2 regions of the Halobacillus trueperi genome follow, and region 2 is predicted to be linked to the other one. Evidence: a T-box and tRNA genes for the amino acid it is inferred to sense, from the RefSeq annotation. Region 2 holds a T-box; the other holds one or more tRNA genes.
What was found. The T-box of region 2 lies ahead of tyrS (tyrosine--tRNA ligase). A T-box ahead of a tRNA ligase gene usually reads a tRNA of that ligase, here a tRNA-Tyr.
Positions count from the first base shown of each region.

Region 1: it encodes a tRNA-Tyr, which carries the amino acid that the T-box ahead of tyrS (tyrosine--tRNA ligase) is inferred to sense. The anticodon was not compared.

Region 1 covers NZ_QUAE01000021.1:132-3,941, forward strand. The annotation lists rRNA gene rrf (5S ribosomal RNA) at 151-264, shown strand; tRNA gene DYE48_RS17425 (tRNA-Asn) at 276-350, shown strand; tRNA gene DYE48_RS17430 (tRNA-Ser) at 354-446, shown strand; tRNA gene DYE48_RS17435 (tRNA-Glu) at 456-530, shown strand; tRNA gene DYE48_RS17440 (tRNA-Val) at 537-612, shown strand; tRNA gene DYE48_RS17445 (tRNA-Met) at 657-733, shown strand; tRNA gene DYE48_RS17450 (tRNA-Asp) at 809-885, shown strand; tRNA gene DYE48_RS17455 (tRNA-Phe) at 911-986, shown strand; tRNA gene DYE48_RS17460 (tRNA-Thr) at 991-1,066, shown strand; tRNA gene DYE48_RS17465 (tRNA-Tyr) at 1,086-1,171, shown strand; tRNA gene DYE48_RS17470 (tRNA-Trp) at 1,189-1,259, shown strand; tRNA gene DYE48_RS17475 (tRNA-His) at 1,273-1,348, shown strand; tRNA gene DYE48_RS17480 (tRNA-Gln) at 1,375-1,449, shown strand; tRNA gene DYE48_RS17485 (tRNA-Gly) at 1,458-1,532, shown strand; tRNA gene DYE48_RS17490 (tRNA-Cys) at 1,591-1,664, shown strand; tRNA gene DYE48_RS17495 (tRNA-Leu) at 1,674-1,755, shown strand; gene DYE48_RS17500 (hypothetical protein) at 1,865-2,083, shown strand; partial or broken gene DYE48_RS17505 (ISL3 family transposase) at 2,289-3,491, shown strand.
Region 2 covers NZ_QUAE01000001.1:144,091-159,737, reverse strand. The annotation lists gene DYE48_RS00830 (nuclear transport factor 2 family protein) at 1-274, shown strand, start outside; gene DYE48_RS00825 (DUF2243 domain-containing protein) at 381-860, shown strand; gene DYE48_RS00820 (cytochrome c oxidase assembly protein) at 853-1,644, shown strand; gene DYE48_RS00815 (tetratricopeptide repeat protein) at 1,655-2,125, opposite strand; gene DYE48_RS00810 (nucleotidyltransferase domain-containing protein) at 2,248-2,868, opposite strand; gene tyrS (tyrosine--tRNA ligase) at 2,896-4,137, opposite strand; T-box leader at 4,182-4,406, opposite strand; gene DYE48_RS00795 (hypothetical protein) at 4,615-5,043, opposite strand; gene DYE48_RS00785 (FMN-dependent NADH-azoreductase) at 5,459-6,085, opposite strand; gene DYE48_RS21045 (hypothetical protein) at 6,204-6,350, opposite strand; gene DYE48_RS00780 (alpha/beta hydrolase) at 6,667-7,386, shown strand; gene DYE48_RS00775 (muramidase family protein) at 7,438-8,001, opposite strand; gene DYE48_RS00770 (hypothetical protein) at 8,416-8,643, opposite strand; gene DYE48_RS00765 (RDD family protein) at 8,775-9,200, shown strand; partial or broken gene DYE48_RS00760 (GNAT family N-acetyltransferase) at 9,234-9,763, opposite strand; gene DYE48_RS00755 (hypothetical protein) at 9,760-9,954, opposite strand; gene DYE48_RS00750 (DUF4179 domain-containing protein) at 10,067-11,104, opposite strand; gene DYE48_RS00745 (sigma-70 family RNA polymerase sigma factor) at 11,097-11,636, opposite strand; gene DYE48_RS00740 (oxidoreductase) at 11,782-12,495, shown strand; gene DYE48_RS21325 (SDR family NAD(P)-dependent oxidoreductase) at 12,492-12,713, shown strand; gene DYE48_RS00735 (hypothetical protein) at 12,843-13,283, shown strand; gene DYE48_RS21320 (potassium transporter TrkG) at 13,436-13,939, opposite strand; gene DYE48_RS21315 (potassium transporter TrkG) at 13,918-14,283, opposite strand; gene dnaN (DNA polymerase III subunit beta) at 14,293-15,408, opposite strand; gene DYE48_RS00720 (NUDIX hydrolase) at 15,514-15,647, opposite strand, start outside.

The sequences.
Region 1 (3,810 bases), on a different contig from region 2:
ATCATTCGTGAAAAGATCGTACTCTTTTAAACAAGATGTTTCCTTATCCAGTTTTGAGGGTTTTCAAAAAAACTTGAAATTAACCCTTGATTTTTTCTCTGAAGGACAATATAATATATCTTGTCCCTGAAAAACAGAGACTCACAGAGATCTGGTGATGAAGGCGAAGAGGTCACACCTGTTCCCATGCCGAACACAGAAGTTAAGCTCTTCAGCGCCGATGGTAGTCGGGTTTACCCCCGTGAGAGTAGGACGTCGCCAGGTTTCAATAATATTCCAACGTAGCTCAGTGGTAGAGCAATCGGCTGTTAACCGATCGGTCGTAGGTTCGAATCCTACCGTTGGAGCCATATGGAGAGTTGTCCGAGTTGGCCGAAGGAGCACGATTGGAATTCGTGTAAACCGTTACCACGGTTTCGAGGGTTCGAATCCCTCACTCTCCGCCATCTAACATTGGCCCGTTGGTCAAGTGGTTAAGACACCGCCCTTTCACGGCGGTAACACGGGTTCGAATCCCGTACGGGTCACCACTTATCGGAGGATTAGCTCAGCTGGGAGAGCACTTGCCTTACAAGCAAGGGGTCGCAGGTTCGAACCCTGCATCCTCCACCATAACGAAAATCAATATCATGAGTTCTTAAAAGAATTCACATTATCGCGGGGTAGAGCAGTCTGGTAGCTCGTCGGGCTCATAACCCGGAGGTCACAGGTTCAAATCCTGTCCCCGCAACCAAATTATTCATTTCACTACGTCGAATGATCATCCTAGTTAAATGAAAATAGTAGTACTAACAAGTACAACCAAATTGGTCCGGTAGTTCAGTTGGTTAGAATGCCTGCCTGTCACGCAGGAGGTCGCGGGTTCGAGTCCCGTCCGGACCGCCACTTTAAATCAGTAAATACATAGTTTGGCTCGGTAGCTCAGTCGGTAGAGCAACGGACTGAAAATCCGTGTGTCGGCGGTTCGATTCCGTCCCGAGCCACCATTTAGCCGGCCTAGCTCAACTGGCAGAGCAACTGATTTGTAATCAGTAGGTTGGGGGTTCAAGTCCTCTGGCCGGCACCATCTGAAAGTTTTTCAGCGTGGAGGGATAGCGAAGTTGGCCAAACGCGGCGGACTGTAAATCCGCTCCCATCGGGTTCGTAGGTTCGAGTCCTACTCCCTCCACCATTTATTTTCAATCAAATAGGGGTATAGTTTAATGGTAAAACTACGGTCTCCAAAACCGTCAATGTGGGTTCGATTCCTACTACCCCTGCTTTTCAATTATGGCGGTTGTGGCGAAGTGGTTAACGCACCGGATTGTGGTTCCGGCATTCGTGGGTTCGATTCCCATCAGCCGCCCCATTATATCGATAAAGAAACATATATATTGGGCCATAGCCAAGCGGTAAGGCAACGGTTTTTGGTACCGTCATGCGCTGGTTCGAATCCAGCTGGCCCAGCCACTTTAATTGCGGGAGTAGTTCAGTGGTAGAACACCACCTTGCCAAGGTGGGGGTCGCGGGTTCGAATCCCGTCTCCCGCTCCAAAAAAATCACATATTCAATCGAACTTGAATATGATACAATCGTAATTGAACGTGATATGGCGGCATAGCCAAGCGGTAAGGCAGAGGACTGCAACTCCTTTATCACCGGTTCGATTCCGGTTGCCGCCTCCATAGACACATGCCGGTGTGGCGGAATTGGCAGACGCGCACGACTCAAAATCGTGTTCCTCACGGAGTGCCGGTTCGACCCCGGCCACCGGTACTAATGAAATGGTTAAGAGACGTCCTTCGGGGCGTCTTTTTTCGTATATAAAATGGATCGTGCGTAGTGTTTGCCCCCTTGCGAATTAATTTCGAAGGGAAATGATTACATGCGCAAACTAACGCAAGATCAATTTATAGAGGAATTCGTTATTCACGGACTAGAGGAAAAGTATGCGAAACTAACCGAGCGACTTTTTAATTTCATGAGCGAAGAGGATGGGGCAGACTTTATCGATCTGTATTTCGTTGAAGGCGTCGGCCATATCGGTTCATCCGAAGACGGCGAATATATTTACGTTACGGAACGGGGAAACGGTCATGACTAGGCGAAGGAATGCGAAGATAGATACGTCATCGAGAATGGAATCGAATAAGTAAACGAAAACGACCGTCCCCGGATTTCGAGGGGGGTCGCTTTTTTTTGGCTCTACAATATTTGTTAGGGTCTTAGAAAATTCGGCATAAAAAATGCACACAAGCTCCTTGTCTACTACACTTGAATTGTCGAGAAACAAGCAAGCAAGGAGTTGTATGCACATGCATTTTAACATGATATTACCAGGATTAGAAGACGTTAAGGTAACTCAAATGGAAGAAAGAGCTGGTGTGTTAGATTCCGAAACACGTACACACATGTCCTCAATGCAGAGAAACGACCTCTAATGTCCATGATTACCGTATTCAAAAGGTTCAGCACCTCAAATTATTTGAACGCTCCACCTATCTTTACTATAGGCAACGCCGCTATGCCTGTGTATGTGGGAAGCAATTTGCGGAGTCTAATCCCATTGTCGAGCGTTATCAGTGACACACGAAAGAGTGGAACCAAGCGCTGGGGCTTCGAGTGATCCAGGGCATGAATTTCAAAGATACAACTGCCCAGTTCCGCACATCCCAAACCACCGCCATGCGTCGCTTTGATAAGGTTTCAGCGCCGATGTTGAAGAAGTTGGATAAGTTACCTGAAGTGATTGCGATCGATAAATACAAAGGTGATACGAAAGCCGGTAAATATCAAGTCATTATAGGAGACGGGTACACAGGTGAACCGTTGGACATCTTGCCGGATCGGTCCGTAAAAACGGTCAAACAATACCTTCAATCAAAAGGGCAAAACGTCCAAATTGTGATTATGGAAATGAGTCATTCCTTTAAATCAGCTGTTCAAAAAGCACTGGGAGATCCGATAATTGTCGCCGATCTCTTTCACTTTTGTCGATACATTTATTGGGCTTTAGAAAAAGTGCGCCGCAGAGTACAGAAGGAATTTCATGAGTACGATCGCAAAAAGTGTAAACGTATGAAGCATATCTTTTATAAATCGTATGACCGCTTAAGTCAAAAGCAGCATTGGCATTTGGAAAGGTATTTAGGTATGTCAGAGTATTTACGTACCGCTTATGGAAAGCATTCCGAAGCTGGTTTGAGGCAGCGAAACGAAACGGAACAACAGCGATTCACGAAGTAAAAGCATCGCTATATAGGTATTACGAACAAGTGAAAGCCAGTGGTTTAATAGAGTTCAATCAGGCCGTTCAGACCCTGAAGAATTGGCAAGTTGAAGTGCTGAATAGCTTTTCCTTCAATTACAGCAATGGTTTTATTGAGGGGTTGAACAATCAAACTTAAGTCATTAAACGGATTGCGTTTGGATTTAGAAGATATGATCGCCTTCGATTTAAGGTATTACTGCATCATCAATTCAAAGAATTAAAAGACTTTCAAGTAGGATAAGGAGTGGGAACAGGCTTCCCACCCCAACAATTGACGTAGAACCTTTTTTTATCCATTATCGTTATGAGGTTCGACTATTTCGCCCATGAACTTTGAGATTACGTATTCAACGTTTCTGGAATAATATGAGAATACTTTTCGTACAAGTCATGCAACTATCGCCGTAAATAAACTAACAATATAAAGTAATTGTTCCCATTTTAAGACTAAACATATAGCTGCTATTTAGAGGCTTTATCAAGCATTGCATATTTTATAGGAGGGATGGAAAGGATGGAGAGAACGGGAATAGGTAAAATCAAGCTTAGGATAACTTGCA
Region 2 (15,647 bases):
GGAGATTGGAAGTTCCGGCGTTCCTTATGATAAAAAGTTCTGCCTGGAGCAAGGGGTCGTCCTGACTGAGATGACTCTCCACCATTATGAAATCCAGCCTCTATCAGAGGATACGGTCCTCACTACGTATTATGTCGAGGACACGACAAGAAGCAGAAATACTCTCCGCAGCTCCATTTGGAAAAAGATCGATGGGCGCTGGCAATTGTATTTTCATCAAGGAACCATTACGGATTTACAAAAGGATGAGTATAAAGAAAGGCGTGGACGTTAATCAAGTCATTTCCCAGTCAAAAGTCCTTTTTAAATCCATATACGTTTGTACGCTTTGAGTGATGGGTACAACATAGGAAGAATTTTGAAGAATAGGAGGTTTCGCTATGGGTTCAAAGTCCCTTCATTCTAATCGAAATCATACTAAAAAACGTAACCTATGGTCCGGAGTCTTGTTCGGAATCGGCCTTGCTGCATTTATAGACGAAACGATTTTCCACCAACTGCTTAGATGGCACCATTTTTATGATCAATCCACTACAGACATCGGACTGATTTCAGATGGATTGTTCCACGCGTTCAGTTGGTTCGCAACCATTGGCGGTCTGTTTCTTTTTGCCGATCTAAAACGGAGGAATGGCTTATCACTGAAACGGTGGTGGGGCGGCGTTCTGCTTGGGGCAGGGTCTTTCCAGTTGTATGACGGGATCATCCAGCATAAACTGATGCGCCTGCACCAAATCCGTTATGTAGAAAATGTGATCCCTTACGACCTTGTGTGGAACATATCTGCTGTGCTTATGATTGCTGCCGGTCTTTTCCTTCTTAAACGTACCAGCAAAAAAGGAGCCCCTTCCCATGCATGAGCAACATTCAAGCGGGGGTGGACTCCTTTTTGATTTGGTTCTGTCGTTACCATTCCTGCTTGCCATCCTCTTGTACGTAGGAGCAGGCATCGTTTCTAATCGTTCCCGTCATCTGCAGGAATGGCCGGTTTGGCGACATGTTTTTTGGTCCATCGGAGTGTTATGTGCAGGTATAGCTGTCATCGGCCCGCTAGCAGACCAAGCGCGCATCGACTTTCGCGCTCATATGATGGGGCATTTACTTTTAGGCATGTTCGCCCCACTCCTGCTCGTCCTTGCAGCACCGATGACTCTGTTGTTAAGAACGCTGCCCGTTTCTACTGCCAAAAAGATATCTTCTCTCCTGAGAAGTTCTTATGTACGTGTCATCAGTCACCCCGTCACAGCTTCCATTCTCAACATCGGCGGGTTGTGGGTGCTTTACACAACAGATTTATATCACATGATGCACGACAACCTATGGATTCACATTCTCGTCCATCTGCACGTGTTCCTGGCAGGGTACCTTTTTACAATGGCTATGATTTACATTGACCCTGTCGCTCACCGCTACAGTTATTTGTATCGGGCAATCGTATTCATCTTCGCTCTTGCAGGACACGGGATCCTGTCGAAATACTTGTATGCCTCTCCGCCAGAAGGAGTCAGTCAAAGCCAGGCAGAGACAGGGGCCATGCTCATGTACTACGGGGGCGATGCGATCGATGCCATCCTTATTTTCATCCTTTGTTGGCAGTGGTACAAAGCTACTCAACCGAATAAGAGACTGGCAGCAAGTCCATGAAAAGGAACCCCTACCAAGTTTGATCTAGTTGAGCCGCATAAAAGGAAATGGCTTTTTTATACTTTTCAATCCAGGGACTTTCTGCATGAGAACCCAGCACCGCCAGCAATTGTTCCACCGCTTGGGGGGACTGCTTCAAGTTGTATAAGGTCATCGCGTGAAACACCTGAATCGCGGGATTCCCTGGAAATTCTCGTGCTCCCTTTTCCAGGACCTCCTTCGCTTCATAATACTTCCCGATGCACCTTAGACTGCTTCCCCACTGAATATAGGTCTGAGTTCTACGGTCGCCTTGTATTCCATGGTCAATGGCTTTTTCATAAAAGGGGATGGCTTCCCGCTCCATCCCTTGCGCATCATGCGATACCGCACACAAATAATTCAACTCTGCGTTTTCCTCGTCCCGTTTCAAGCGTTCCAATGCTTCAACTCCAGCCTTCTCAACCTCACCTTCATCCAATAAGAACTGGATTTGATTCATAAAATCCCCCTCCCTCAATGAATTGATATATTCTTTATTCAGTTGATATATTTTGATTTGGTTTGATATATTTTCAATTCTGTCGATAAAATTTCATTATGGCCGATATCCCAACGATTGACTCAAAGCTTCTGCAAATGATCAATCCAGGCATCCAGCCGCCTGCGATCCCCCGGTCCTTCCAGCAGCTTATCGTAGATCCGGTACCCTTCCACATCGTGCTCACGTAACCAGTTCAGCGACTTTTTCGGACCGAGGTACCAGCGTCCGATCATCTCAAAATAAATTTCAAGACTTTCCTTCACCAGCCAGTGAAAGCGATAGCGGCCTTCCATATCCCCTTTTCTTGAACGTATCTTCATCTTGGTCAACCAATCTTTCAAAAACTGCTTCTCCTTCGGCTGCAAAGACGCCGGTCCCTCGTTGAAAATAGAATCAATCTCTGTCATCCATTTTTGGGCAAGGCCATGATCATCAACGAGGACCTCGGCACGATGGACTTTCAAAAAGTTGGCCGGCTCTTTCATATCATCCGTCTTGTGGACCCACACATCCAAAAGCTTGCCACTGAACGTTTCCACTTTATTCTGCGTTTCCAGCTTATCGGAAAAACCAATCAAATCGACATCACTCTCATTCGTAGAGTCCCCGGTTTGATAGGAACCGTACAAGAATACGGTATGACACTTATAGGTCTCTCTCATATGTTCGGTTGCTTTTTCTATAAATGCTTCTCTTTCCATCGCTTCATTTCCCCTTTTCTTCTACAATCAGGATGAACTTCTTAGCCTTACAAACTTCCTTTTCCCGACTTGAACCACAACCCCGTCTGTCACTTGCACCGTTTGATTGGTATCCGTCACTTTCTCCTGGTCGATACGGACACCGCCATTCTTGATCATCCTTCTCCCTTCACTCTTGGAAGGTAAAAGTCCAAGTTCTTTGACGAGATCGACAACGTGTATTTCCTCTTCTCCTTCCCACATCACTTCAGGAATTTCATCCGGCATCGCTTTTTTCTGAAAAACATTGATGAACTGTTCTCGGCTTTGACGAGCTGCCTCTTTTCCATGAAGCATTTCGACAAAAGAAGCGGCAAGCTTCATTTTGGCATCCCGCGGGTGAAGCGTACCTTCATCAAGCTTCCGTTTCACTTCCTGCACTTCTTGAATGGATAACGGAGAAACAAGCTCAAAATACTTCGTGATCAGCGCATCAGGAATCGACATCGTTTTACCAAAAATGTCCTGCGGCCGCTCATCCACCCCGATGTAATTGCCTTTCGACTTCGACATTTTCTCCACACCATCCAGCCCTTCAATCAACGGCATCAACAGGACGACTTGTTTTTCCCTGCCGTAATGCTCCTGCACCTGGCGCCCGAACAACACATTGAATTCCTGGTCGGTTCCACCGAGTTCGATGTCTGAGTCCAGAGCGTACGAATCGTACCCTTGCATGACCGGGTAGAAAAACTCATGAAGGTGGATCGGCTTGTTCGCTTCGTACCGGTTATGAAAGTCATTGCGCTCGAGCATCCTTGCCACCGTCACCGTACTCGCCAGTTTCAACACTTCTGAGAACCCAACTTTGGAAAGCCATTTCGAGTTGTAATGGAGCTCTACTTTTTCCATGTCAATCACTTTGCCGAACTGTTCAAAGTAAGTTTTTGCATTGTGCTCCACTTCTTCATCCGTCAAAGCCGTCCGGGCGATTGACTTGCCCGTCGGATCACCAATCTTCCCTGTGAAATCGCCGATGATCAGCTGAACCGTGTGCCCGAATTCCTGGAACTGTTTCAGCTTATTCAACACAACGGTATGTCCAAGGTGGACATCCGGGGCGGTCGGATCGAGCCCCAACTTCACCTTCAGCGGCTGCTCATTTTTAATCGACTTCGCAATCTTCTCTTTGAACTCTTCTTCCGGAATGATCGAGGAGACACCATAAGATAGAACCTCCCATTGCTTTTCCCATTCTCTTTTTTGTCCATCATTCAATTGTTCCATCATCTTACAGCCCTCCATTTTTTAGAATATAAAAAAGACACGCCCCATCATGGGACGTGTCTTCATCACGCGTTACCACCCAAGTTGAAGATGAATGTTTCATCTTCCCCTTAAAAAGATAACGGATTTACCGTCTTCCACTACTCACATGAGTTTTCGTAAAAGAAGCTCCAGAAGGTAATTCATGAAGAGGTGTGTATCGACTCCCACCAACCGTCGACTCTCTGACAACAGGGATCTCTTCACTACTGGGTTTCTGTCATTGCCGTAGTTATTAAAGTTAGGATTATGTTACGCGGAACGGAAGAAGATGTCAATGTTTTTCTGAATATTTTATTTCTTATGAAACACCCTCCCTCCGTTTCTTCTTTGGAGGAAAAACACACCTCCAATATTGACCGCACCTACGAGAAAAAGGATGCTTGTAAAAAAAGTAGAGGCTTCAGAAACGGGAGTTGTCTTTTCTTGGGGGATGTTCCTTCATAAATTCAGTATAGAAATTTTTTCTTCACTCTCTTCTTGAACCGTGTCACCCATTAGTTGGACCATCCCATTTCCCGCCACCACTGGTGTGAGAAAGTCAGCCTCCGGGATATTTTCCAAAAGAAGCATGAACCTGCCGCCTTTCTCTTGAAAATCTTTCGCCCAGCTGACATCAAACCGATCGATTCCGGCTGTAATTTCCTCTCCGACCTTTCCTTTAAGTACTGCTTCCACATCAAAAGGATAACCATCAAAGATAAATTCACTACCTTCAGATCGACGATCAAAATCGTAAGTCCCGATAACGATGACTTCCGCCCGGTCAACAACCTCTTGAGGATCAAGTTTTTCGTAACTGGTGGCAGAGACCTGCAAAGGAATGCTGCACAGAAAAACAATAATAAGTAACCCGACGTAACGTCTCATCGTACCATCCTCCATTCGTCCATGATTAAGACTCCTGACGCTTCCCAGCGATTTGTCCTATATGGCTGAAAAGTAGCTGTACAGAGATCACCGACAAAAGGAAAACGATTCCCGGTGCCGCTGAATCCCAAATGGACGTCACAATAAAAAACAAAAGTGATGAAACAAGAGCTATCAAAAATATGTATAAAAACAAGCTGATGATGTAATTCATTTTAAATCCTTTCTCTACGATTTCAGTCATAAAAATACAGGAATGGAACAGATGAAAGCCACTCCATTTTCCACCTTTTAGCCAACCAATACTATATTCACCCTATCATAATTTCATGTGAAAAAGGAAAGCGCCCGTAGAAAATACGCTCTCACCGAGCATTTTTTCTACGGGCACTTACTAAGGATTAGTGGTCAACATTTAAAAGGTTTGGGCCGCGTCTTTCGCCCTTGCCATTGCATGTTCTCTAATGTTATCCGCCTGACCCGGATTCGCCGCATGCCCTTCGACAAAAAGACCATCGAAGGACGGGACGCCGAAAAATTGCATAATGATGTTCAAATACCGGTGCCCCATTTCCATTCCAGCTGCAGGTCCTTCCGAATAAATCCCGCCACATGCCTGGATGTGGAAAGCTTTTTTATCCGTCAATAGACCGACCGGACCCTCTTCTGTATATTTAAATGCTTTGCCCGCCACGGCCACCGCATCGATATAGGCCTTCATTACAGGAGGAAAAGAGAAGTTCCACATCGGGGTGACAAAGACGTACTTGTCTGCGGAAATGAATTGATCACTCAACTCTCTCAGTCGTTCGACCTTCCTATTTTCTTCGTCTGAAAGGTTATCTCCCGACTGCAATTTCCCCCACCCGCTGAAAATATCAGCATCTATGTGCGGAATATCTTCTCTATACAAGTCGATATGAATGATTTCATCGCCTGCATTCACTTCTTTGTATGTGTCAATAAAAGCCTTACCCACCCTCATGCTGTAAGAGGCCGTTTCATCGTGTGGATGTGCCGTGATGTATAAAACCTTCTCCATAGGATCCTACCTTTCCATTCAAGATAGTATAGTTTGTATAGAAACGACCATTCTTACTAATAAATGCAGATAAAAAATAGAATCCATCTTGGTTGAGATGGATTCTTATCATTTTCCATTATTCCTGCTCCGTAGTAACATCATACTGATAAGGGTTTGCCGCTATATTTATTCTTGCTTCATCTGTAAGGACAAACACTTCGTCCGTCGCAACTTCTTGGTTCACAGGGGAACGTCCATCGTAGTGGAATGGGGTGTCTTTCATTCTGCCGCCTCCTTCACGCCTTTTTCATTAGCATCCGCTTACGAAATTCGATTATTCTACACTCTTGTTAAAAGGGCTTCTGTTCGGTCCTCGAGTGGATCTATGTTAAGTTTTTCTCTCAGAAAACCTTTCATATTTCTTTTCAAAATAGAATCCCCTAACCTGAATGGTGAAGGGGTTTGTTAAAACATTCCTTAACTATTATACCGCATCCAGTTCGCCTCTCAGGCCTACCTATTCAGATATTACATTGAATAATACTCATTGAAGAATGACTATCATGATTCGTATGTAGCAAAAAGGAAGGATGTTGATTATGAAAAAGTGGCTCAAGTATATGCTCCTTAGTCTCCTGGCCCTGATTAGTATTGGAGTTCTCTTCTTTTTCATCTGGACTCAACAAACCTACGAACCATCGGAAGAGATGACCCGTCTGGTGAAAGAGTCCAAGCAAACAGACGGTTGGGTCGTCCATGAACCTAGAGGTAATGCTAAGGGTGGAATCATCATATATCCTGGAGCAAAAGTCGAGCCAGAAGCCTACAGCTATCTGGCTCAACAACTGGCGAGCAGCGGGTACATCACAGGGATTCCTAATGTAACTCTGAACTTACCCATATTGAACACGAACAAAGCTGATGAAATGATCAATCGCTATCCTGAAGTTGCAGAATGGTATGTGGGAGGTCATTCCCTCGGCGGAGTCGCCGCTGCCTCTTTTGTAAAAGAACATCCTGACAAAACAGACGGATTGATACTCCTCGCTTCATATCCGACTGAAGGAAGCAGCTTCGCAGATACGGAAACTCTGATCCTATCGATCTATGCGGAGAATGATGGGTTAACAACAGAATCCAAAATAAAGGAAACGAAGCCATTGCTTTCTTCGGAAACTAGGCTTTATAAAATCGATGGGGGCAACCATGCCCAATTTGGTATGTATGGTGCTCAAAAAGGGGATCTGCCTGCTGACATCCCTGCAAAAAAGCAGCAGGAAATCATCGTACGTACAATCCATGAGTGGATCCAAAATTAATACTGATACGCTATAAAAGCGGGGCTTCCTCAGAAGTCCCGCTTCTTCCTTTTATTTCACTCGTATATTCGATCCGATTTGGAGGTTTCTAGCATCTATTCCAGGGTTTAATTCGTACAAGTCACTTACGGTAACCCCCTCGTGGAGGCCGGCAATGCCATAAAGCGTATCGTAAGGAGCGACCGTATGGTAGTGGGCGCTCTCAGCTGGTGAAACGCGGACTTCCTGACCTGGCTGCAAGTTCCAAGGGTCTATACCTGGATTTAATTCAAACAGTTCTGTGAGCGTCACCCCTTCATGAAGATTTGCGATGCTGTACAACGTACTTCCCGGTGTAACGGTATGAAATTCTTCATTCGGATAATCATCTTCATCAAATGTTTCCTCTGTTTTCACTGTAATTCGAGACCCTGGTTGAATGATGTCTGCATCAATTCCTGGGTTCCATTTGAATAAATCATCAACGGTCACGTCATCATATTGTTCTGCAAGGCTCCAAAGCGTGTCCCCTTTTTCAAAGGTCACTTGATAGGTTTCCGCCGAAACACTGTAAGCTCCAGCCCCAAGCGTCATCCCTAAAGCGAGTACAGGTGCCAAAATCTTCTTTTTGTTCATCCATGGACCCTCCTTAAGGTTAAAAATGCTTTCAGTATTTGTGTTTCGGTTTCGCTTGTCATCTAAACGTAATATTTTGAAAAAATATAGTTTCTAATGCTCCCTTGAACTATGTAGGACAAAACAAGAACCTGTAAAAAAAGTACGTTATATTGTTGAAGGAGGAAATCAATGTTGTGGTTGATTTTCACTGATCCAGGTGATCGCTTCCAACCGCGTGATACTCGTTGATTTACTCTCTTTACTTTAGTTCCATAGTGCACCGAAGCCAACTCTCTTTTTCTATTTCTCCCCCCTTCCTATCCATACAAATACAATCTTCCAAGTTTAGAAAAAACAATCATTACCATGAAAAAAGCCAGCACTCCTGCTGGCTTCTTATAACCTTCATTTTTCAGCAGGGATTCGATTTTATTAATGAAAGCCACCGAATCCCCCGTGGTTCCCTTGATTTCTAGAATGTTGACGTACTTTGTCCTTCTGAATTTCTGCTTGATCATACCGTTTTTCAACAGAAGTACGCTTTTGTTTATTCATTTCATCTCCGTGAAATTTGTTCCTGTTCCATCCGAAAGCATCGCGCAAAAATCCGTACAATAGTGGCACAACCAACAAACCGACAAGGCCGAGAAAAAACCACATATGCGAAACCTCCTTTTCGTCTTATTACATGTACGTAAAGCCATCAGGATAAGTTTCATAATTCTTCTAGAGCCGTAGCTTCAGCCTATGTTACAGTGGGAAGGCATGTCGTTTTGTTAGGAGGTTTAGGAATGAACATTCAAAACCCTGCAGGTCTATGGGTCCGTGTTTTTGCAAGAGTCATTGACGGAATTCTCATCACCGTAACTTTAGGTATTCTTTTCTATCTCTTTTATGGAGATTTCTTCTATCAAGGATTAACATGGGTGGATATCTTTGGCATTGCTTACGTGGTAGGCTTACCTGTCCTATGGTCCGGATATACCCTTGGAAAACGGGCGGCCGACAACCGGATTGTCCGTGTGGATGCTAGTAAAAACGTACATATCGGAACTATGCTTCTGAGAGAAGTCGTAGGAGGCATGATCTATTCCTTCACGTTTGGCATCGCCTTGGTTGTCAGTGCCGTAATGGTCGGAGCACGCAAGGATAAGCGAGCGATACACGACTTCCTTGCTGGTACCTATGTAACCGAAGATAAACCGGAACAGACCTAATGTCCAAAGCCCTCCTTATTATGAGGGCTTTTTCTATTCATCATCCGGATTAATGATTGCAAGAACTTGATGATCTTCCCACTTTCCATTGATTTTCACATTCTTTCTCGCAATTCCTTCTTTATGAAAACCTGCTTTTTCTAACACACGGATGGATGCTTTGTTATGAGGCATGACTCCTGCTTCTATCCTATGTAAATGGAAATCAACAAAGGCATGATTAACGAGAAGCCTTACAGCCTCTGTCGTAAAGCCTCTTCCATTGTAGTCTTTATCGAGAAAATAACCGATGAACGCACTTTGCAATGAACCACGGAGGACTTGGAACAGATGGACTGTTCCAAGAAGCTGATCGGTGTCTTTATGAAAAATCCCAAAAAAGTACTCCGTGTCCTCGGCAAGGTTTCCACACGCTCCCTCTGCCCTTCCACCGTATAAAAACCATCCGCCCTCCCCATAGAATACTGTTCAAAAAATGAGCGGTTCTTCTCTTCAAAAAGTAGCAAATCTCGGGCATCAAGATTTGCTAATGTTTTAATATAAATAGACGGTCCGATCATCACATGCCTTCCCCTCCCCCTGGTCCTCCACGCCAGCCTTTTTCCCGTGCCACCGCGCGTTCCACTTCTTTTTCCTGCTCCGTCTTTTGCACGGGAGACTGTCCTTGGCGTTTTTTGGTCTTTCTCCTGTCTATGAAAATCATTAAAGCTATGAACAAGACAAGAAACAATCCCCATAAAATGTTCGCAAGCATGGAACCTCTCCTTTCCTGTGCTGATCTTAGGAAAATACTACCTTTTTCTATTATTTCAAAACGTATCCATCCCTTCAATAAATAGACGCCACCATCATGGTGACGCCTGTAATCATTGGATGTTCTTCTTGTCCTTACTAAGAACATAAACCTCATATTCATCGTCTCTAATCGGAGCTGTTTTTTCTCCGGTTTGGATGAAGAGGTCAATCTCTTCTCTAATTTCTTCAGCCATCTCCTCCGCACTTCCATCTGAGCGATCAAGGGAAGTTTTAATTTTGATTTGCAGCGGATACGGATGAAATGAGTGAGCAAAACCTGTGACTGGATATTGTTCAGACTCCATCATTGCCTGGGCAATATCATGGATGGCTCCCGTTTCTTCCCAAAGAATTTCCTGTTCCCTTGCTTTCTTTTCTACTTGCCGGATATCAAGTTCAGGTTCTTCGTTATATTCATGCCCCTCTTCCAACATGATTTCTTCCAAAAGACTTAATCGCGTTTCTGTTTCTGGAACAATCACATTGATATACACTCCCTGAGTCGGGTTCATCTGGACTTGGACAGGGAACATGAGCTCAAAATTTTCCTCTTTCAATCGTGTTATTAGCTTCTCTTCCAGCTCCTTCGTATTTTTATAGTACTGTTCCATTTCCTCTTCGGTCACATCCGACTGCTGAACTCTTTCTTTAAAAGGCTGCACGGAGACCTCATAGTCATGAAAGCCGTTCTTTTCTAAATGTTCCTCAACAATGGTTTGGACCTTCTGTTTCCCATCCTCCATCTCGATCAGTTCGACTATCACTTCCTTGTCATCCCCGCTGACCTGCATGTTCCCGATCTGATACCCTTCTTTTTCAATCGTTTGAGTGGCTTCACTGAAAAACGTCTCCATCCGTTCCATACGATCTTCTTCCTGCTCGATAAACTGACTGATGTAAGGAATTTTAGCAACGACGTGTTCCATCGCAGGTGTGAACAACAATCCACCTAACAAAAGAACAACGACAGCAGCCGCCATCCACAAACGCCCGATTGTTCTCTTCTGTTGGGGTGTAGAACTCTGCAAACGGTGGAACACCTGGTTCTGATGCTCTTCTTTGAACTTCATCTGCTGGACCTTTTCAGGATACTTCCATCGGTTACTCAAATGCCTCTCCTCCTTTCAACATTCTTTTCAAACTGTTCCGCGCCCTGTGAAGTCTGGTTTTGACCGTGTTCACATTGACACCTAAAAGCTCAGCGATTTCCTCCACCGATAACTCTTCGTAATAATAAAAGATGATGACTTCTCTCAATTTCACGGTAAGTTTCAACACTTTTTGAAAAAGGACCTCATTTTCCTCTTCTTTTAAAACTTGTTCAATAATACTGTTAGCTTCCTCTCCTTTTTCCATCTTCATCGGTTCGAATGGAATCAGGTTCCGAAACGACCAGCTTCTGACGTGGTCTTTGCAATGATTGACCGTTATGCGATACACCCAAGTCTTGTAGCTCGATCGATGTTCAAATGTATGTAAATGTTGATAGCAGCGGATAAATACTTCCTGCGCCAAATCCTCTGCCAGTTGCTTCTCCTTCACATAAGTAAAAGCAATTCTCACGACCATGTCCCCATAGGATTCCATTAAGCCGGCTAACATCTCTTTATCTGTTCTTCGCTTCATATGTTCCTCATTCATAAACGTTCTCCCCCCTTTTTTCATTACCTTTGACGAAATCGGACGTCACGAGGTTCCATAAAATTCTTATGTGCTCATCTGAAGGTTATTCTTTTTACATACATGCGGAAATTTCTTACTATGAAAGTCATAAGGAGTGATAAGGATGAAAGAACAAGCGTGGACAAAAGAAGACATTCCTTCTTTAAAAGGTCAAACGGTGATTGTAACTGGAGGGAACAGCGGTTTAGGGTATGAATCTGTGAAAGTTCTTTCCAAACGGGGAGCGACCGTCATTCTTGGCTCAAGGTCGATGAAACGTGGACAGGAAGCCTATCTGTCCATTCAAAAGGAAAACCCGAACGCGGATATTGACGTCATGGCACTAGACTTAAGCGATTTACAATCAATAAAGGCATTCACAGATGCCTTTAAAGAAAAGTATGACAGATTAAATCTTCTGCTTAACAATGCTGGTGTGATGACCACCCCTTATGGAAAAACACATGATGGTTTTGAACAGCAGCTGGGTATCAATCACCTCGGTCACTTCGCACTGACAGGGCAATTGTTCGAAACATTAAAGAAAACGCCAAGCGCTAGAATCGTCAATATATCAAGCAATGCCCATAAATCTGGAAAAATGAATTTTGATAACCTCATGTTTGAAGGTGGAAAAGGCTATACACCAATGAAGGCCTATGCCCAATCTAAGCTTGCCAATTTATTATTCACTCAAGAACTGCAGCGGAAAATCGAAAAGAACGGTTTAGACATGACCGTAACGGCCGCCCATCCCGGTATTGCTAGCACCAATCTCATGAGACACATTGAAGATAAATTCCTCTTTAAGATTCTTGGACGTTGCTTGCGCCGATGACGCAGAAGGCAACAGAAGGAGCACTTCCTGGGTTAAGAGCAGCAACAGACCATGACGTCCAAGGAGGAGAATACTTCGGCCCAGGAGGCAGATGGGAAATGAAAGGTAGTCCTGTCGCCGTCTCTCCAATTACGAAGTCGTACGATGTTATGGACGCCGATCAATTATGGAAAGTATCCGAAGAGCTTACTGGAGTTACCTATCCTTTCAATAATTAATATTAGCTATTCAAAGCTGAAGAGGCCGTTCTCTTCAGCTTTTTCATTTTAAGAATACAGACTTCTAGTTGAATAACCTTCCTTTATTTGGAATAATAAGAAAATAAAGCCGCGAAGAGGAGGAACGAAATGTCTAAGAAAAAGATATGGGGACTCGCTTTTTCTATTAGTCTGCTATCTATGCTTACCATCTATGGACTGGCGATGGACTTCGAATTTTTGAAATATGAAGTCAATGAAAAGCATCAATTGGTTATGTACGATGGCTTAAACGGACCAAATCCGATCATCAACTCTGATGTAAGCGAGGAACAGGAAAGCCTGTCTGTTATGGGTTCCTACATGAGTCAATTCAATCGTTGGTTTCTTGCAGGCATACTGATCGCTCCATTTTTTATTGCTTCTTATTATCTGCTGTTCAGTGAAAAGTGGATGGGGGACCATCCAAAGAAAAAGAAGTACCTTTCTTGGACACTCTCCGCCAATGGAGTGGTCATCACCATTGCAGTCTTTGTCTGGGTCCACTACATCGAACTCGTGAACGAAGCCTACCATAACGTCTTATTCTGAATCCCGATATAGGAAGGCATGATAAGGGACTAGAAGATATTCTTCCGCCTCATTTTCAAACAGGGTGAGATTGGTTTCAAAATGACTGACCTCTAGTTGAAAGTGAAATAAACAAAGATGGAAGTCCTTCATCAGACTTCCATCTTTTCCTTTTACCCAATTAAAATATCTTCTTCCGGATGTTTAACAAGATCAGGAGATTGCTTCGCAAAAGCGAAAGCGAAGGTCAAAGGCCCCAGTTTACCAATCAGCATGGTCCCAATTATCATCACCTTACCTACTAAACTCAAGTCTCCTGTTAATCCCATGGAAAGCCAGACAGTCCCAAAGGCAGAGACACTCTCAAACAAAATCGTTAAAAACGGTGCATCTTCCGTCAAATTCAAAACAAATGTCGTAAAAATGACCACACACATGCCCTTAATGGGTAGAGCCAGAGCTTTGAGAATAATATACCCGGACAGGCTGGCAGACCCAATCGAAAACCCGGCACTGTTAAAGGATGATCTGAAATGAAACACACTTGCATAAATGCCTTGAAACCAACCATATTCAGGAACCCACCGGATCGCCAAGAAAACGACAGCGTTACATTCTACAATAGATGAGAAGATGAGCAACCGTTTGGCAATCTTCACCACACCACTGATCTGCACTGATTCAAGTCCTGTTTAATAATCAGCCGATGCTTCAACCTTATTTTCTTACCGACAGCGATATAGATAACAACGGCAGCACATGTCATAATGCCAAGGCCTCCGAATTGAATAAGCAGCATAATCACCATTTGTCCAAACATCATAAAGGCTGTCGCCGTATCCAATACGATTAAGCCGGTTACTGTCATAGCAGAAGTGGATGTAAAGAGCGCATCAATAAAACTTATATACAATAGCAATTCAGCACCAAATAGATTGAGGACAACAACCGTCACAATCAAAATTTTGAGGTGGGGACCATAATAACCTTTCATTAACAGACCGACATAGTATCTATACACCTTTTATCTCTAAGCTCGAACAGGCGAAATCACATGAACCTGTTCATCATCGCCGCGACTGCGAAGGATCAGTGGGCTCATTGTCCCGTTGTAAAAGAGCTGGATGTCCTCTCCTTTTGTAGCCCTTAATGCTTCTAACAAAAAAACGCTGTCGATATAAACATCCATGGTACCCTCCCCTGAAGCTTTTATTAAAGGAATGTTTTCCTCAATCATGCCCACTTGTGGGGAAAAGGAAGAAATGTTCAGTGTCTTCTGCTTTGTTAAACGCAATTTAATTTGGTGGTTCCCACTATCTTTCGCAAACAAACCAGCTCTGTCCACACTATACATCATACGATTCTTATCTAGGACCAGTTCTGCCTTTGAAGATTTGGATAAGAGAGCTTCCATATCGGGGAATGCTCCGTCAAGCAACTTTGAAATCAATGTCACTTCGCTCGCTTCTATTTTGAATAGTTGATCGGTGATGTGTATCTTCAAACATTCCTTTGTATTCTTAAAAAGTTTCACCAGCTCTCTCAACGTCTTCATAGGCACCGTACACGAGTAATCCTTCCCGCTATTTAGCGTTTTCTTCACAAAAGCCAATCGGTAAGAGTCCGTGGCCATAGCCTGCACCTGATTCTCTGAGAATTCCAAATGAATGCCTGTTAATACGGGACGACTGCCTTCTTTAGCTGCAGCAAAAAGCGTTTGGCGCACCAACTCCACCAAATCCATACTATCCATCGAAATGGAGCCATCCCATTCGACATCCGGGATATGGAGATACTCTTCGGTTGAGAGCGCAGATAAGGAAGTTTTCACTTCCCCGGATTCCATAATCATACGTCCGTTTACTTTCTTCATGTGTACAGGACCAGGCATTTTCTTTACCAAATCCTGAAAAAAATCGGCTGATAATACACAAGCACCTGTCTCAACCGATTCGAACCCACCTTTATGGACGGGTATGACTTTCTTTATCATGATCTCTCCATCACACCCTTCGAGAACAAGTTCCCTTTCCCTTACCTCCATCTTTATTCCATTCAAGACAGGAAGCAGCGACTTTTTACCGAGAACAGAGGCTGTTTCTGAGACTGCTTCCTCCAACGTACCTTTATGTATTCGCAATTCCATGGAAAGACCACCTCCCTTTCTATACTTTACATTCGACACGAACGTACGTTTGACCTTCTTTTATAAAAAAAGAACTCCCTATATTTATAGACAGTTCTTTTACCCTTACCCAACAACCGGTGTGCCACGTTTATTCTTTACATCTTCGATGACCTGCTGATGATCTTGAAATATGTAATCGGGAAGATCATCCAGATAAAAGAAACGATTACTCAGGGACTCTTCATTCTCCTTCACAA